Regions from separate parts of the Streptomyces sp. NPDC054047 genome, predicted to be linked through region 1. Evidence: riboswitches for the same ligand, from Rfam matches in the RefSeq annotation. Region 1 holds a riboswitch; the other holds the start of a gene.
The links. Region 1 has a riboswitch for glycine ahead of gcvP (aminomethyl-transferring glycine dehydrogenase). Riboswitches for the same ligand answer to the same signal wherever they lie in the genome.
Positions count from the first base shown of each region.

Region 2: linked by a shared signal. The riboswitch ahead of gcvT (glycine cleavage system aminomethyltransferase GcvT) and the one ahead of gcvP (aminomethyl-transferring glycine dehydrogenase) in region 1 are both predicted to bind glycine.

Region 1 is NZ_JBVJKV010000013.1:8,353-16,341, reverse strand. It holds gene ACZ6ZP_RS35655 (glutamate-cysteine ligase family protein) at 1-615, opposite strand, end outside; gene ACZ6ZP_RS35650 (hypothetical protein) at 1,101-1,685, shown strand; gene ACZ6ZP_RS35645 (DUF5999 family protein) at 1,991-2,197, shown strand; gene gcvP (aminomethyl-transferring glycine dehydrogenase) at 2,286-5,171, opposite strand; glycine riboswitch at 5,379-5,476, opposite strand; gene ACZ6ZP_RS35635 (PRC-barrel domain-containing protein) at 5,620-6,000, shown strand; gene ACZ6ZP_RS35630 (DNA polymerase IV) at 6,010-7,398, opposite strand; gene ACZ6ZP_RS35625 (MerR family transcriptional regulator) at 7,493-7,989, opposite strand, start outside.
Region 2 is NZ_JBVJKV010000010.1:49,493-57,481, reverse strand. It holds gene ACZ6ZP_RS30905 (ABC transporter substrate-binding protein) at 1-143, opposite strand, end outside; gene ACZ6ZP_RS30900 (ABC transporter permease) at 246-1,250, opposite strand; gene ACZ6ZP_RS30895 (enhanced serine sensitivity protein SseB C-terminal domain-containing protein) at 1,605-2,378, opposite strand; gene ACZ6ZP_RS30890 (enhanced serine sensitivity protein SseB) at 2,502-3,305, opposite strand; gene ACZ6ZP_RS30885 (AAA family ATPase) at 3,367-4,053, opposite strand; glycine riboswitch at 4,195-4,300, shown strand; glycine riboswitch at 4,301-4,412, shown strand; gene gcvT (glycine cleavage system aminomethyltransferase GcvT) at 4,448-5,572, shown strand; gene gcvH (glycine cleavage system protein GcvH) at 5,662-6,039, shown strand; gene glyA (serine hydroxymethyltransferase) at 6,070-7,332, shown strand; gene ACZ6ZP_RS30865 (L-serine ammonia-lyase) at 7,515-7,989, shown strand, end outside.

The DNA.
Region 1 (7,989 bases):
CCACACGTCGGCGAACCTGCCCGGTGTGACCTGGAGGTGCAACTGCACGGAGGTGCAGGCCGCTTCGGGCGCGATCGACGCGGAGGTGCAGGTCAGCCGCTCGATGCCCTGGATGTCCAGGACGAAGTCCTCGCCGCGGGCGGCCACGATCTGGTCGTTGAGCAGCGCGTAGCGGTCGACGTCGGAGAGGTTCCCCGAGACCAGGTCGTGGTGGGCGAGCGTCGGCAGAATACCGATCATCACAATGCCCGCGTTCACCTCGTTGGCTTTCCGGTGGGCATAGGCGAGGCCGGTGCGCAGCTCTTCGGCGAGGCGGTCGAGAACCCGTCCGCCCAATCGGTGCGGGGCGATATTGACTTCAAGATTGAACATTCCGAGTTCGGTCTGGAAGTCGCGGCTTGCGATGCGCTCGAGAACTTCCGCATTCAGCATTCTCGGCATGCCGTCGGGCCCCGCGAGATTCAACTCTATCTCCACCCCCATCAGGTTCTGGGGGCGGTCGAACCGCTCCTCGTCCAACAGTCTCCGCAGCCCCGCGAGACACTCCCTGAGCTTGCTCCGGTACCGGTGCCGCTCGGCCAGGTCAAACGTTCCTGCTACGACCTTCTCCCCCATCGAAGCGTCCCCTCCTCGGATGGGCAGCCAATGATCCGGCCGCGATGTCTCGGGGGATGATGCCCTGCAATGTGATCGATAACGCCCCGCACATGCCTCCGGCCCAGTAGGCTCGATGCCGTGCCCACGCGGCACATTCACCGGGCATGGGGTACGCCGGGGATTCCTCGCCCCGAACCCCTGGTGAAAAACGCCGACGAGAATCGGCCGTCCGCTCCCGCGAAGGGAGCCGAGGTCAAACGCCTGGGCTCATCCGAGATCGGGATAAAGCCCGCAAAATGGCGACCGAATAACGCCTTGCAGGCAATATCGGGTGCGGTTAGACGAAACACTGCCTGAACACGTGTCGTATAAACTCCGCGAACGAGGCAGAGAGTTGGCGCTCGCGGTCCCCTGCCCCCGCCCCCTCTGACTTCGGAGCAGACAGCGACGTCCGCACCTGTCCTCGTTCCACCGTGCCTGTCGAATGAGAGAGGCGACCCATCATGCCGCTGCAAGTCCCCCCGGCTCCCGCGCCCGCCCTGCGCAGCGTCCTCGCGGCACTCGGTTCACCCACCGCCGTACGCGAAGCCCGCACCCCGTCCCTGCGTGCCGCGCAGGGACCGACGAGCCCCGAACTCCCGTTGCCCGTCCACGTCCTCGACCGGATCGCCCCGTCGGGCACATCGCCCACCCGGCTCGCCGGGTGGCGCTTCCTGATCCGCTCCGGCGAGCGAGCCGTCGCCGCCGCGGACACGATGCTGACCCCTGACGGATGGGCCTTCTCCCACTTCTTCGAGGGCCCCTACATCGCCTCCACCGAACGCGCCCTGCGCCATGCCGAGGCGATGCCGATGCCCTACCAACCCCGTCTGCTGTCCGTACCCGAGCTCTACATGCTGACCCTCTGGCTGCACGGCGACTGCACGGCGGACGGCGCGGACGGCGATCTCGCGCCCTCCGACATCCTCGTGCCCCTGGCGCCCGCGCCTCCCGGCATCGCGGCGCACCGCCCGCACCGCGCCGCGGAGCTCCTCAAGGTCCTCACCCACCGTCTGACCCCGGCACCGCTGCTCGGCTCGCCCGCCTGACCTCGCCGTACGTCCCCGTGCCCCGCCGCCGACCTCGGCCGCGGGGCTCGGCGCGTGATGTGCCCATACGGACTAGCCCAGTATGACCACCCCGAACCACCCGAAGAGACAGTGCAGTTGGGCTGAACCGTCCGGGCGGGTGATACGTCATTAAGCAGTAAGGAGCGCTGCCGCTAAATCCCTGCGGATTGACGTCCGTAGGGCAACACTGGGATCGGACCGACTAAACGGGGGGCGGCATGAACACCGCATCGAGCCGCAAGGCAGACGTCACAGCCATCACACCGCAGCGAAAGAACCCTTCCATGTGCCAGCACCAACCACCGTGCCCGACAGCCGACTCCGCCGACCGGGAAGCCGCACTGCTCACGGCGAGCCACCCGGAGCAGGGCTGGAGCCTGCTGTGCAACGGCGTCCTGCTCTTCGAGGACACCGGTGAGCTGCTGCCGGACGGCCAGATCATCGCCCCGCATCGACCGCTGGGCACGGACAAGATCATGACCGCCGCCTGACGCGGCGCCATCACGGCACGGACAACAAAGGGGCCGACCCGGAGCAACAACCTCCGGACCGGCCCCCACGCATGTTCTGGACGCGCTGTCAGTCCTCGTACGCATCCAGCGGCGGGCAGGAGCAGACCAGATTCCGGTCGCCGTACGCCTGGTCGATGCGGCGCACCGGCGGCCAGTACTTGTCAGCGGCTACGACGCCGGCCGGGAAGACGGCCTCCTCGCGGCTGTAGGCGTGCTCCCACTCACCGCCGAGCGCGGCGGCGGTGTGCGGCGCGTTGCGCAGCGGGTTGTCGTCCGCCGTCCACTCGGCGCCGACCTTCTCGATCTCCGCGCGGATGTTGATCATCGCCTCGCAGAACCGGTCGATCTCGACCAGGTCCTCGCTCTCGGTGGGCTCGATCATCAGCGTCCCCGCGACCGGGAAGGACATGGTCGGCGCGTGGAAGCCGTAGTCGATGAGCCGCTTGGCGATGTCGTCGACGCTGACACCGGTCGCCTTGCTCAGCGGGCGCAGATCGATGATGCACTCGTGCGCGACGAGCCCGCCGGGGCCGGTGTAGAGCACCGGGTAGTGCGGCTCGAGGCGCTTGGCGATGTAGTTGGCGGAGAGCACGGCGACCTGCGTGGCGCGCTTGAGGCCCTCGCCGCCCATGAGGCGTACGTACGCCCAGGAGATCGGCAGGATTCCCGCGGAACCCCACGGCGCGGCGGAGATCGGCCCGACGCCCGTCTCGGGGCCCGCGGCGGGCTGCAGCGGGTGGTTGGGCAGGAACGGCGCGAGGTGCTCGCGCACACCGACCGGGCCGACGCCGGGGCCGCCGCCGCCGTGCGGGATGCAGAAGGTCTTGTGCAGGTTCAGGTGCGAGACGTCGCCGCCGAACTTGCCGGGCTGGGCGAGGCCGACCAGGGCGTTGAGGTTCGCGCCGTCGACGTAGACCTGGCCGCCCGCCTCGTGCACGGAGGCGCAGATGTCGGCGACGTGCTCCTCGAACACCCCGTGCGTGGACGGGTAGGTGATCATGAGCACGGACAGCTCGTCGCGGTGCTTCTCGATCTTGGCGCGCAGGTCCTCGACGTCGATCTCGCCGTCGTCGCTGGTCTTCACGACGACGACCTTCATGCCGGCCATCACGGCGCTCGCGGCGTTGGTGCCGTGCGCGGAGGACGGGATCAGGCAGACGGTGCGCTGCTCGTCGCCGTTGGCACGGTGGTAGCCGCGCACCGCGAGCAGTCCGGCGAGCTCGCCCTGCGAACCGGCGTTGGGCTGCAGCGAGACCTTGTCGTACCCGGTGACCTCGGCGAGGCGCTCCTCCAGCTCACGGATGAGCGTCAGATAGCCCTGCGCCTGCTGGGCGGGGGCGAAGGGGTGCAGCTGGCCGAACTCGGGCCAGGTGACCGGCTCCATCTCCGTGGTCGCGTTGAGCTTCATGGTGCAGGAGCCCAGCGGGATCATGCCGCGGTCGAGCGCGTAGTCGCGGTCGGACAGCTTGCGCAGGTAGCGCAGCATCGCGGTCTCGGAGCGGTACTGGTGGAAGACGGGGTGCGTCAGGTAGTCGTCGGAGCGCAGCAGAGCGCCGGGGAGCGAGTCCGCGGTCTGCGCGTCGAGCGCCTCGACGTCGGCCTCGACGCCGAACGCCGTCCAGATCGCGGTCAGTTGCTTGCGCGTGGTGGTCTCGTCGCAGGCCAGGGAGACGTGGTCGGCGTCGATCTGGTGGATGTTGACACCGCCCTCGCGGGCCGCGGCCACGAGCGCCTCGGCCCGGCCGGGCACCCGAACGGTCAGGGTGTCGAAGTACGCGCCGTGCACGACCTCGACACCGCCCGCGGTGAGCCCCGCGGCGAGCACGGTCGCGTAGCGGTGGGTACGCCGCGCGATGGACTTGAGGCCCTCGGGCCCGTGGTAGACCGCGTACATCCCGGCCATCACGGCGAGCAGCACCTGCGCCGTACAGATGTTGCTGGTGGCCTTCTCGCGGCGGATGTGCTGCTCACGGGTCTGCAGCGCCAGGCGGTAGGCCTTGTTCCCGTCCGCGTCCACGGACACACCGACGAGCCGCCCCGGCAGGCTGCGCGCGAACTTCTCGCGCACCGCCATGTAACCGGCGTGCGGGCCGCCGAAGCCCATCGGCACACCGAAGCGCTGCGTGGTGCCGACGGCGATGTCGGCGCCGAGCTCGCCGGGCGAGGTGAGCAGCGTCAGGGCCAGCAGGTCGGCGGCGACGGAGACGATGGCACCGATCTCGTGCGCCTGCTCGATGAGCGGCTTGATGTCGCGCACGGCACCGGAGGCGCCCGGGTACTGGATCAGTACGCCGACGACACCGCGCTCGGCGACCTCGGCCGGGATGCCCTCGCTCAGATCGGCGACGACGACCTCGACACCGGTCGGCTCCGCGCGGGTCTGGATGACGGCGACGGTCTGCGGCAGGGCGTCGGCGTCGACCAGGAAGACACCGTCCTTGACCTTGCCCATGCGCCGCGAGAGCGCCATGGCCTCGGCGGCGGCGGTGCCCTCGTCGAGCAGCGAGGCACCGGAGGTGGGCAGCCCGGTCAGCTCGGCGACGACGGTCTGGAAGTTCAGCAGCGCCTCGAGGCGCCCCTGGGAGATCTCGGGCTGGTACGGCGTGTAAGCGGTGTACCACGCGGGGTTCTCCATCACGTTCCGCAGGATCACCGGCGGAGTGAAGGTCCCGTAGTAACCGAGCCCGATCATGGAGTCGAGGACCTGGTTGCGGTCCGCGAGAGAGCGCAGCTCGGCCAGGACCTCGGCCTCGGTGCGCGCCCCGGGCAGGTTCAGCGCCTCGGCGTTCTTGATCACATCCGGCACGGCGGCGGCGGTCAGCTCGTCCAGCGAGCCGTATCCGACCTGCGCGAGCATCTTGGCCCGTGCTTCCACATCGGGACCGATGTGCCGCTGCTCGAAGGGAATGCCCTGCTCGAGCTGCGAGAGCGGGATACGAGGGGTGGCGGTCATGCGGAGGCCTCCTGGTCTGACGCGGGTCTGACGCGACCTGCGAGGGGCACCACGGCGCGGGTACCCGGACGGCCTCCCCCTCTGTCATCTCAACCTGAGAGCTTCACCGGTCCGTGCCTCGCGAGAGACGCCGTACCGGCTTTCACCGTCGGTGAGGAAGGGTTTCGAACGTGCCCGCCCGACGCCCGCCCTACTTTCCAGAGTGACCTCGTCCGTGCGGTACAGGGGCCTGAGAGATTCCGGGGAGGAGTTGCTCCTTCGGCGCCTCCGGTGTGTCCACCGGAGAGCTCTCCCGCACGGGGTCAGCAGCCAAGCGCCAGCCTACCAGCGAGGAGATGGAGGATCCCTCGAGTGGCCGCCTGCCCCGAAGTGCTCTTTCGTAGTGAATACGAACGAACAAGGATGAGTTACGCCCCACTTCGACAAGCCTCGACCAGTTGGAGGGCCCGTGCAGACCGATATCGATCCACGCACCTTGATCGGCCGCAAGGCGTTCGACCGCAACGGGGCGAAGATCGGCACGATCGACGAGGTCTATCTCGACGACGCCACCGGGGCCCCGGAGTGGGCGGCCATACGCACGGGCCTCTTCAGCCGGGACGCCTTCGTCCCCCTGGAGCCCAGCGAGGTCACCAGCGAGGGCACCCTGCGCATCCCCTTCGACCGCTCCCTGGTCAAGGACGCCCCGGACTTCGGCGTGGGCCGCCACCTCTCCCCCGAGCAGGAACTACAGCTCTACCACCACTACGGCCTGGACATCACGCCCCCGCAGTCGGCGCCACCGCCGGACCAGGACTTCGGAAAGATCGCGGGCCAGGAGAGCACCTGACCCCACGGCTCAGCCCTCCTCCCCCGGCGGAGTCACCAGCGGCAACGGCTCCGCGGGGACGAGCTCGGCATCGTCCACCCGGAAGGTCCTCACCCGCCCCGGCGCAGACCCCGGTGTCTCGAACCGCACCGTCACCCGCCCGAGCCCGCTCCCCTGCACCCACCCGTGCCCGAAGCGCGCATGCCGCACATCGTGCCCCGCGCTCCACCGGCGCAGGACGAGCGGCACCTCCTCGGCCGGCTCCTCCACCGTCTCGGCAGCCACCCCCTCCGGCGCGGCCTCGCCCTCCCTCTGCTCAGGGCCCTCTGCCAGCGCCAGCGCCTGGGCCTGGGCCTGCGCGAAGAGATCCTCCTGCGTGTAGTCGGCGAGCCCCGTGACGCCCACGCCGAGCAGCCGCACGCCTCCGGTGGTGTCCACGGACTCCAGGAGCCGCGCGGCGGCCTCCCGCACCACCCCGGGGTCGTCCGTCGGCCCCCGCAGCGTCTCGGAACGCGTCAGCGTCGAGAAGTCGAACCGCCGCACCTTCAGGACGATGGTCCGCCCCGAGTGCCCCGCCGCCCGCAGCCGCTCCACACACCGGTCGGCGAGCCGCGCCACCTCGCCCCTGACCCGCACCCGGTCATGGATGTCCACGTCGTACGTGTCCTCGACGCTGACCGACTTGGACTCCCGCTCGGCCACCACGGGCCGCTCGTCGCGCGCGAGCGCCATCGCGTACAGCGCGCTCCCGTGCGACTTGCCCAGGAGACGGACGAGCTCGTCCTCGCCCGCCTCGGCGATCTCCCCCACCGTCGTGATCCCGCCGCGCCGCAGATGGTCCCCGGTGGCCGGCCCCACACCGGGCAGGATGCGCACCGACAGCGGCCCGAGCAGGTCCCGCTCGGTCCCCGGCACTATCAGCCGCAGGCCGTCCGGCTTGGCCTCCTCCGAGGCGATCTTCGCCAGCATCTTGGACGCGGCGAGCCCGACCGACCCCGCGAGCCCGGTCACCGCCTTGATGTCGGCACGCAACCGCTCGCCCACGGCCAGCGCCGACGCCTGGTCGTCGGCCACCCCGCCCGCCTCCAGGTCGACGAATGCCTCATCCAGGCTGAGCGGCTCCACCAGCGGCGACAGCTCACGCAGCAGCGCCATCACCTGGTCGCTGATGTCGCGGTAGAGCGCGAAGCGCGGAACCAGATAGGCGGCATTGGGCACCAGACGCCGCGCCTGCCCCATGGGCATCGCCGAGTGCACACCGAACTTCCGCGCCTCGTACGAGGCCGTGGCCACCACGCCCCGCGGTCCGAGCCCGCCCACCACCACGGCTTTCCCGCGCAGACTCGGCTTCGCGGCCTGCTCGGCGGACGCGTAGAAGGCATCCATGTCCAGATGCAGAATCGTGGGCGCGGTTCTCACACCACTGATGCTGCCCTACGCCACTGACAACGCCCCGAGAACGCCACCCCGCACCCAACCGGGCCGCGACCGGTCCGCGACGCGCGCGGCGGCCTCAGACGGCCCTGTTGCGCCGCCGCGCGAGCTCGTCGGCGGGGTTCGGCCGCACCAGCGTCTCCCCGGTCTCGATCCGCTCGCCGTGCAGCTGCGAGAGCGCCGCCTCCACGTCCCGCCACACGACACCCACGGCGATCCCGAAGACCCCCTGGCCGCCCTGGAGCAGATCGTGGACCTCGTCGGGCGACGTGCACTCGTAGACCGTCGCGCCGTCGCTCATGAGCGTCATCCGCTCCAGGTCCTGGAAGCCGCGGTCGCGCAGATGCTGGACCGTGGTCCTGATGTTCTGCAGGGACACACCGGTGTCGAGGAACCGCTTCACGATCTTCAGGACGACGACGTCCCGGAAGCTGTAGAGCCGCTGGGTGCCCGACCCGCCCGCGGACCGCACACTGGGCTCGACCAGACCCGTACGGGCCCAGTAGTCGAGCTGTCGGTAGGTGATGCCGGCGGCCGCGCACGCGGTCGGCCCCCGGTAACCGATCTGTTCCTGTT
Region 2 (7,989 bases), on a different contig from region 1:
ACCTTGCCGATCGCCGCGTTGTAGCCGGCGCCCTTGCTGTCGTCGTCGTCGCTGCCGCCGCCGCACGCCGTGGTGGTCACCAGCGCCGCCACGACGAGGGCCGCGCCTGCGGTCAACCGTCGTTTAGAGGAACCTGTGGGCATTTCTCGCATCCTCCGAGATTCGCGGTCCTTGGCTTTGACTGCCTGAAGAACCATGGGAAGAGCCACCTGACGCTGCGGCAGGGGCAAGCCAGTTGGAGCTGTTTACCGAGTTCCCTTGGGGTCCAGGGCGTCGCGCAACCCGTCACCGAAGAGGTTGAAGGCCAGCACTGTCACGAAGATCGCCAGGCCAGGGAAGACCATGAACATCGGGTCGTGCTCGTACGTCGCCAGCGCGTCCCGGAGCATGCCGCCCCAGGAAGCCGTCGGCGGGCGTACACCTGCGCCGAGGAAGCTGAGCGCCGCTTCGGTGAGGATGTTGGTGGGGATCATGAGCGTCGCGTACACGGTGATCGGAGCGACCAGGTTCGGCAGCAACTCACGGAAGAGGATGTGCCGTTGACCGCCGCCGAGGCTGCGGGCCGCCTCCACGTACTCGCGTTCGCGCAGCGAGAGGGTCTGGCCGCGGACGATGCGCCCGACGTAGGGCCAGCCGAAGAAGCCGATCACCAGGATCAGTACCGCGATGCGGACGCCGCTGCCGGTGAGCCCGAGCAGGTCGTCGGGGAGGACGGAGACCAGGGAGATCACGAAGAGCAGCTGCGGGAAGGCGAGCAGCACGTCCATGACCCGGCTGATCAGGGCGTCGATCCAGCCGCCGAAGTAACCGGCGATGATCCCGAAGAAGGTGCCGAGGACCACGGCCACCACGGCGGCGAGGAACGCCACCAGGAGCGAGATCCGGGCGCCGTAGACGATGCGGCTGAAGACGTCGCGGCCCTTGTTCGGCTCCACTCCGAAGAGGAAGTCCCAACTCATGCCGCCGAACGCGCCCTTGGGCAGGTTCGTCAGGTCTTCCAGCTCGTCCTGATGGAACTCGTTGGGCGGGTGGCCCAGCAGGGAGACGATCAGGGGCGCGAAGACGGCGACAAGGACCAGGACGAGCACGGTGATGCCGCCGGCCAGCGCGACCTTGTCCCGCTTCAGGCGGTTCCAGGCGATCTGCTTGAGGGACCGCCCCTCGACCTTCCTCACCCCTGCATCAGCTGCGGGAGCGACGTCCGCTGTCGGGTCCGCGTCCGCAGGTGTGTCATGCAATGGTGCCGTCATCGTGGCAGGGACCCCTCTCAACCGGTGGTGACCGGCCCGCACTTGTCGCTGTAGCGATGTGATCAGTCCGTCGTACACAGGGGCGAAGCGCCCCTGGTGCGGGAGTCTTCATCGCGGTTGCGATCTGTTACCAGCCTTGACGGGGAAAGGATGCGCAACCGTGATGCTGATCGAGGTGTTCCGTTATCCGGACGCAGGTGAACGAGGGGCGAACACGGGGCAGTTGCATCGCAATGGGCCACGGGTGCCCATTGGGCCCCTCCGCCATCAGAACGGACATTGTGGCGGTCAGGGCAGGTATACGAGCCGCGGTGGCCGGTTCACGGCCCTTTCGGTAAGGGTCGCAGCACTGTTTCAGTACTGCGCGGGGTAGCCGTACCCGCCCGCGGGCGCCGGGGCCGGCTGGGCCTCGCGGTCGTAGAACGGCCGGGCATTGGCGCGCAGCCACATGGCCACCGGGTCGTACGCGTCGGACATCGCGACGGTCGACACGGGCAGGCCGTCGGGGACGGCGGCGATCGACTGCTGCATCATCGTGCGCACCCCGTCGACCGACGAGGGCGCCGTGTCGTACACATCGAGGCCGATGGCCAGATACGGCGCACCGAGCGCGGGCTGCACCCAGGCGCGGCGCAGCGAGCGGACCGCGGGGGTGCGGTGCGCGTTCTGCGTGAGCAGGGCGTAGAACTGGGGGATCTCGATGGCCGGCTCGGTGAGCCGCAGCGGGCCCGCGGGCAGCAGGTCGAGGCCCGACGCGATGCGCCGCAGGTCGAGCCAGGGGATGCCGACGCCGCCGCCGGGGGCGTGCGGGTTGAGCCAGAGGCCGTAGTGGTCGGGGTAGAGCGTGCGGGAGATGTCGAGCCCGCTGACCACTTCGTACGAGCGGTTCCAGCCACTGGCGGAGAGCTCCTGGGCGGAGGTCACGCACGGCGCGTACCCGAGGCCCTCGACCTCCATGTTCCCGTACTGGGCGTCGGGGGACCCCGCCTGGCCGTGCCAGAGCAGCATCCACACCTGGTCGGCGGCGAGCGCCCGCAGGAGCGCCTCGTAGGCGTCGTAGCGCCCCGGCGTCACCTGGCGCAGCATGTGCTCGACCTGCCCGGCCGCAGCCGTGCCCGACGCACTCACCCTTAACCGCCCCTTCGCGATGACCCGCTGACCCGGTGTCCCCGGCTCATGAAACCAGCTTAAGCGGCGATCCTGACACCGACTTGACGTACGGCACCCTCACACACGTACCCGCACATGTCCTTACGCGTGTCCGTGCTCGTGCCCGGGGCTCTGCCCGAAGAAGGGCCGGACCCGCTCGCGCATCCAGTCGCCGACCGGGTCCTGGGCCACGTCGAGCAGCACCAGGTTCACCGGCCAGGCCACCGGTGCCAGACCAAGGGCCCTGCCCACGGCCTCCATCGGCAGCTCGCGCGCGTTGCCCTCCCAGGAGCTCAGTTCGACGCCGACGAACAGCGCGGGCGCCTCGCCCTCGACGCTCGCCAGGCAGCGGCGGGCGCTCAGGACGACCCCGGTGGCCTCGAACTCACGGGCGGCGGCGGACAGGAAGTCCACCGGGTCCTCCTGCCAGTCCGGTTCGAAGAGGCGTACGCGGCCGCCGGTCGCGGGCCCGTCCAGCGGCGTGCGTCCCGACCGGCAGAGCTCGGCGACGGCCGGCGGCGGAAGCGGGACCCCGATCGTGCCGTCCGGGTTGACCGCGATGCCCATCTGCGGGGGAAGCCCGCGCGCGAACTCCACGGCGGGCGCCACGGTGCAGCCCATCCGGCCCCCGGTGACGTGCTGGAACTGCTGCTCGGAGCTGAAGACGGGGACGTAGGCCTGGCCGTCGATCTCCAGCGTGGGCAGGTCCAGGGTGCCGCTGTCCGGCGCCCCGCCGTTCGGCAGCGGGACCCAGACGTGGCTGCGGCCGAGCACCTCCACGATGCGGGCGCCCGCGGACGCCCGGGGCGCCCCCGGCGTGCCGAGAGAGGCCGCGAGCACCTCTTCGAGTTCGTTGCCCGGCCATCCTCCGTAGGGATGGGCGTGCGCCTGCGCCGGAATGTCCATCTGTCTTAACCCCTGCTCGGTCCCGCTCTGCCTGCGGCACGACCCTAACGTGAGCGGCGGCTCAGTCCCCGAAGCCGATCCCCCGCAGCACCCCGGCCGCCGTCCGGTCGAGCAGCACCGCCGAGCCGCAGCCGCGCGGCAGATCGCCCCTCTCGGCGGCGCCGACGAGCCGGCCGACCGTCCTGCGGTGGCGCGCGAAGGCGTACCGCGACACGCCGCGCCCGCGCGCGAGCTGGCCCTCTATGGCGGTGTCCGGCTCCACGTCGAGCAGCAGCAGATGCAGGGTCGTGCCGCGCCGCGCGGCCTCGCGGGCCAGCCAGCGGCGCACCCAGGCCTGGGTGCCGCAGTCGTGCACCACGACGCCCTCGCCGGAGCGCAGGGCCCTGCGCAGGCCCGCGTAGTGCGCGATGCGGACCAGGGGGCGGTACACCGCGTACGGCAGCAGGCTCGGCATGCGCCGGGCCCAGCGGTCGCGGGTGTCCTGCGAGTCGATGCGCGGGCCCGCGACGGCTCTGCGCATCAGCGTGGACTTGCCGCTGCCCGGCAGCCCGGAGACGACGATCAGATCGCCCTCGCCGAACGTGAGCCGGTGCGGGCTGTGGCCGGTCCGCTGCCGCAGGTCGCGGACGACGGCCGCCGGCAGGGGGCCGCAGCTCTCCCTGGTGGGGGCGGCTGCCTGTTTGGGCAGGGCCACCCCCGTGTTGGTCGCGTAGACGCTCGTCCTGCGCACCGTGATCGGCCTCCCCATAGCGGTCACGTACCTGCTTACCGCAGCTTCCCCGGCAAGTGTAAAGAGAAGGTAATGCGGCACAAGGGCATTACCCGACTGGCACTGCCCTGTGACGCGGGCGCGTGCAATGATGTGCGCGCAAACTCCATACAGGCCGTTTGAATCCGCGCGGGAGAGTTCCCGGACACCGTCGAAAGACGCTCCGGGGCGCCGAAGGAGCAAGTCCCTCCCTTGAATCTCTCAGGCCCCGTACCGCGCGGGCGAGGCACATCTGAAAAGCGGGCCGCGGTCGCGGCTCCACCCAAGGTGCAAGTCATGACCCCCTGTACGGACGGGTCGTGGTGAACCTCTCAGGTTCCGATGACAGATGGGGAGGATCGACCTCGCCCGTCATGCCCTGGGAGTTCCACTGATGAGTACCGTCCCCCGTCTGACCGCCCTCGATGCCGTGCATCGTGCGCTCGGCGCGACGATGACCGACTTCGCGGGCTGGGACATGCCGCTGCGCTACGGCAGCGAGCGCGACGAGCACATCGCCGTCCGCACCAAGGCCGGTCTCTTCGACCTCTCCCACATGGGCGAGATCACGGTCACAGGACCGCAGGCCGCGGACTTCCTGAACTTCTCGCTGGTCGGCAACATCGGCTCCGTCGGTGTCGGCCGCGCCCGCTACACGATGATCTGTGCCGAGGACGGCGGCATCCTGGACGACCTGATCGTCTACCGGCTCGGCGAGACCGAGTACATGGTGGTCGCCAACGCGTCGAACGCGCAGGTCGTCCTGGACGCGCTCACCGCCCGCGCCGACGGCTTCGACGCGCGGGTCCGTGACGACCGCGACGCGTACGCGCTGCTCGCCGTCCAGGGTCCCGAGTCCCCCGGCATCCTGAAGTCACTCACGGACGCGGACCTGGACGGCCTGAAGTACTACGCGGGCCTGCCGGGCACGGTCGCGGGCGTGCCCGCGCTCATCGCCCGGACGGGTTACACCGGCGAGGACGGCTTCGAGCTGTTCGTGGCGCCCGGCGACGCCGAGAAGCTGTGGGGCGCGCTGATGGAGGCGGGCGAGCCCGTCGGCCTGGTCCCGGCCGGCCTCTCCTGCCGCGACACGCTCCGCCTGGAGGCGGGCATGCCGCTGTACGGGCACGAGCTGACCGCCGAGCTGACGCCCTTCGACGCGGGTCTGGGCCGGGTCGTGAAGTTCGAGAAGACCTCGCAGGCCGACACCTTCGTGGGGCGCGCGGCGCTCGCGGCCGCCGCCGAGCGCGCCGAGACCGCTCCCCCGCGCAAGCTGGTGGGCCTGATCGCCGAGGGCCGCCGCATCCCGCGCGCGGGCTTCTCCGTGGTCGCCGACGGAAAGGTCATCGGCGAGGTCACCTCCGGGGCGCCGTCCCCGACACTGGGCAAGCCGATCGCCATCGCGTACGTGGACGCCGCGCACGCGGCTCCCGGCACCGAGGGCGTCGGTGTGGACATCCGCGGCACGCACGAGCCCTACGAGGTCGTGGCTCTGCCGTTCTACAAGCGCCAGAAGTGACACTTCCGTCTCTTTGGTAACCCGGAAGTGACCCCCCGCACATCATTCCCGTTCCGCAGCACCCACCCGCGTACAGGAGAATTCAGGTCATGAGCAACCCCCAGCAGCTGCGTTACAGCAAGGAGCACGAGTGGCTCTCGGCCACCGAGGACGGTGTGGCGACGGTCGGTATCACGGAGCACGCCGCCAACGCGCTCGGTGACGTCGTCTACGCCGACCTCCCCGAGGCCGGCGCCGCGGTGACCGCGGGCGAGACGTGCGGCGAGCTCGAGTCGACCAAGTCGGTCAGCGACCTGTACTCGCCGGTGACCGGTGAGGTCGTCGAGTCGAACCAGGACGTCGTGGACGACCCCTCGCTCGTCAACTCCGCCCCGTTCGAGGGTGGTTGGCTCTTCAAGGTACGCGTCACGGAGGAGCCGAAGGACCTGCTCTCCGCGGACGAGTACACCGAGTTCTCCGGCAGCTGAAGCCCCCCGAAGACCCCTAGGGACCACCTGATGTCGCTTCTCAACACCCCTCTCCACGAGCTGGACCCGGAAGTCGCCGCCGCCGTCGACGCCGAGCTCCACCGCCAGCAGTCCACCCTCGAAATGATCGCGTCGGAGAACTTCGCTCCGGTCGCCGTCATGGAGGCCCAGGGCACGGTCCTCACCAACAAGTACGCCGAGGGCTACCCCGGCCGCCGCTACTACGGCGGCTGCGAGCACGTCGACGTCACCGAGCAGATCGCGATCGACCGGATCAAGGACCTGTTCGGCGCCGAGTACGCCAACGTCCAGCCGCACTCCGGCGCCTCCGCCAACCAGGCCGCCCTCTTCGCGATCGCCCAGCCCGGCGACACGATCCTCGGCCTGGACCTGGCGCACGGCGGCCACCTCACGCACGGCATGCGCCTGAACTTCTCCGGCAAGCAGTTCAACGTGGTCGCGTACCACGTCGACGAGGCCGGTCTGGTGGACATGGCCGAGGTCGAGCGTCTGGCCAAGGAGAACAGCCCGAAGGTGATCATCGCGGGCTGGTCCGCCTACCCGCGCCAGCTGGACTTCGCGGAGTTCCGCCGGATCGCCGACGAGGTCGGCGCGTACCTGTGGGTCGACATGGCGCACTTCGCCGGTCTCGTCGCCGCGGGCCTGCACCCCAACCCGGTGCCGTTCGCGGACGTGGTCACCTCCACCACGCACAAGACGCTCGGCGGCCCGCGCGGCGGCGTCATCCTGGCCCGCAGCAAGGAGTTCGCGAAGAAGCTGAACTCCGCGGTCTTCCCCGGCTTCCAGGGCGGCCCCCTGGAGCACGTGATCGCGGCCAAGGCCGTCTCCTTCAAGGTCGCTGCCTCCGAGGAGTTCAAGGAGCGCCAGCAGCGCACCCTGGACGGCGCCCGCATCCTGGCCGAGCGCCTGGTGCAAGGCGACGCGAAGGCCGTCGGCGTCGACGTCCTGTCCGGCGGCACGGACGTGCACCTGGTCCTGGTGGACCTGCGCAACTCCGAGCTGGACGGCCAGCAGGCCGAGGACCGCCTCCACGAGGTCGGCATCACGGTCAACCGCAACGCGGTCCCGAACGACCCGCGCCCCCCGATGGTCACCTCGGGCCTGCGGATCGGTACGCCCGCGCTCGCGACCCGCGGCTTCCAGGAGGAGGACTTCCGTGAGGTCGCGGACGTCATCGCCGAGGCGCTGAAGCCGGGCGAGGTCGACACGGAGTCGCTCAAGGCCCGCGTCTCGGCCTTGGCAGCCAAGCACCCGCTGTACCCCAACCTGTAGCAGTTTCGTACGCTTTCCTTCGTACGATTCTTCGGGGCACCGCGCACACTGGACAGTGAAGACAGTGAGTGCGGTGCCCCGGCTCATGCCCCGCGTTCGCAGTTCTCCGCACAGTTCGTTCCGTAGTTCTCCGCACCACCCCGGCAGACAACGGCGTCTACCAACCATCATTGGAGTCTCTCGTGGCCCTCTCGGTCTTCGACCTGTTCTCGATCGGCATCGGCCCGTCCAGCTCCCACACGGTCGGTCCCATGCGCGCCGCCCGCATCTTCGCGAGCCGCCTCAAGAACGAGGGCCTGATGGCCCACACCACCGCCATACGGGCCGAGCTCTACGGCTCCCTCGGCGCCACCGGCCACGGCCACGGCACCCCGAAGGCGGTCCTGCTCGGCCTGGAGGGCGAGTCCCCGCGCGAGGTCGACGTCGAGTCCGCCGACGACCGCGTCGAGCGGATCAAGAGCACCGGGCGCCTCAACCTCCTCGGCATGCACGAGATCGACTTCGACTTCGACGAGGACCTGGTCCTGCACCGCCGCAAGGCCCTGCCGTACCACGCCAACGGCATGACGATCTTCGCGTACGACCACGAGGGCGCCCTCGTCCTGGAGAAGACGTACTACTCCGTGGGCGGCGGCTTCGTGGTCGACGACGACGCGG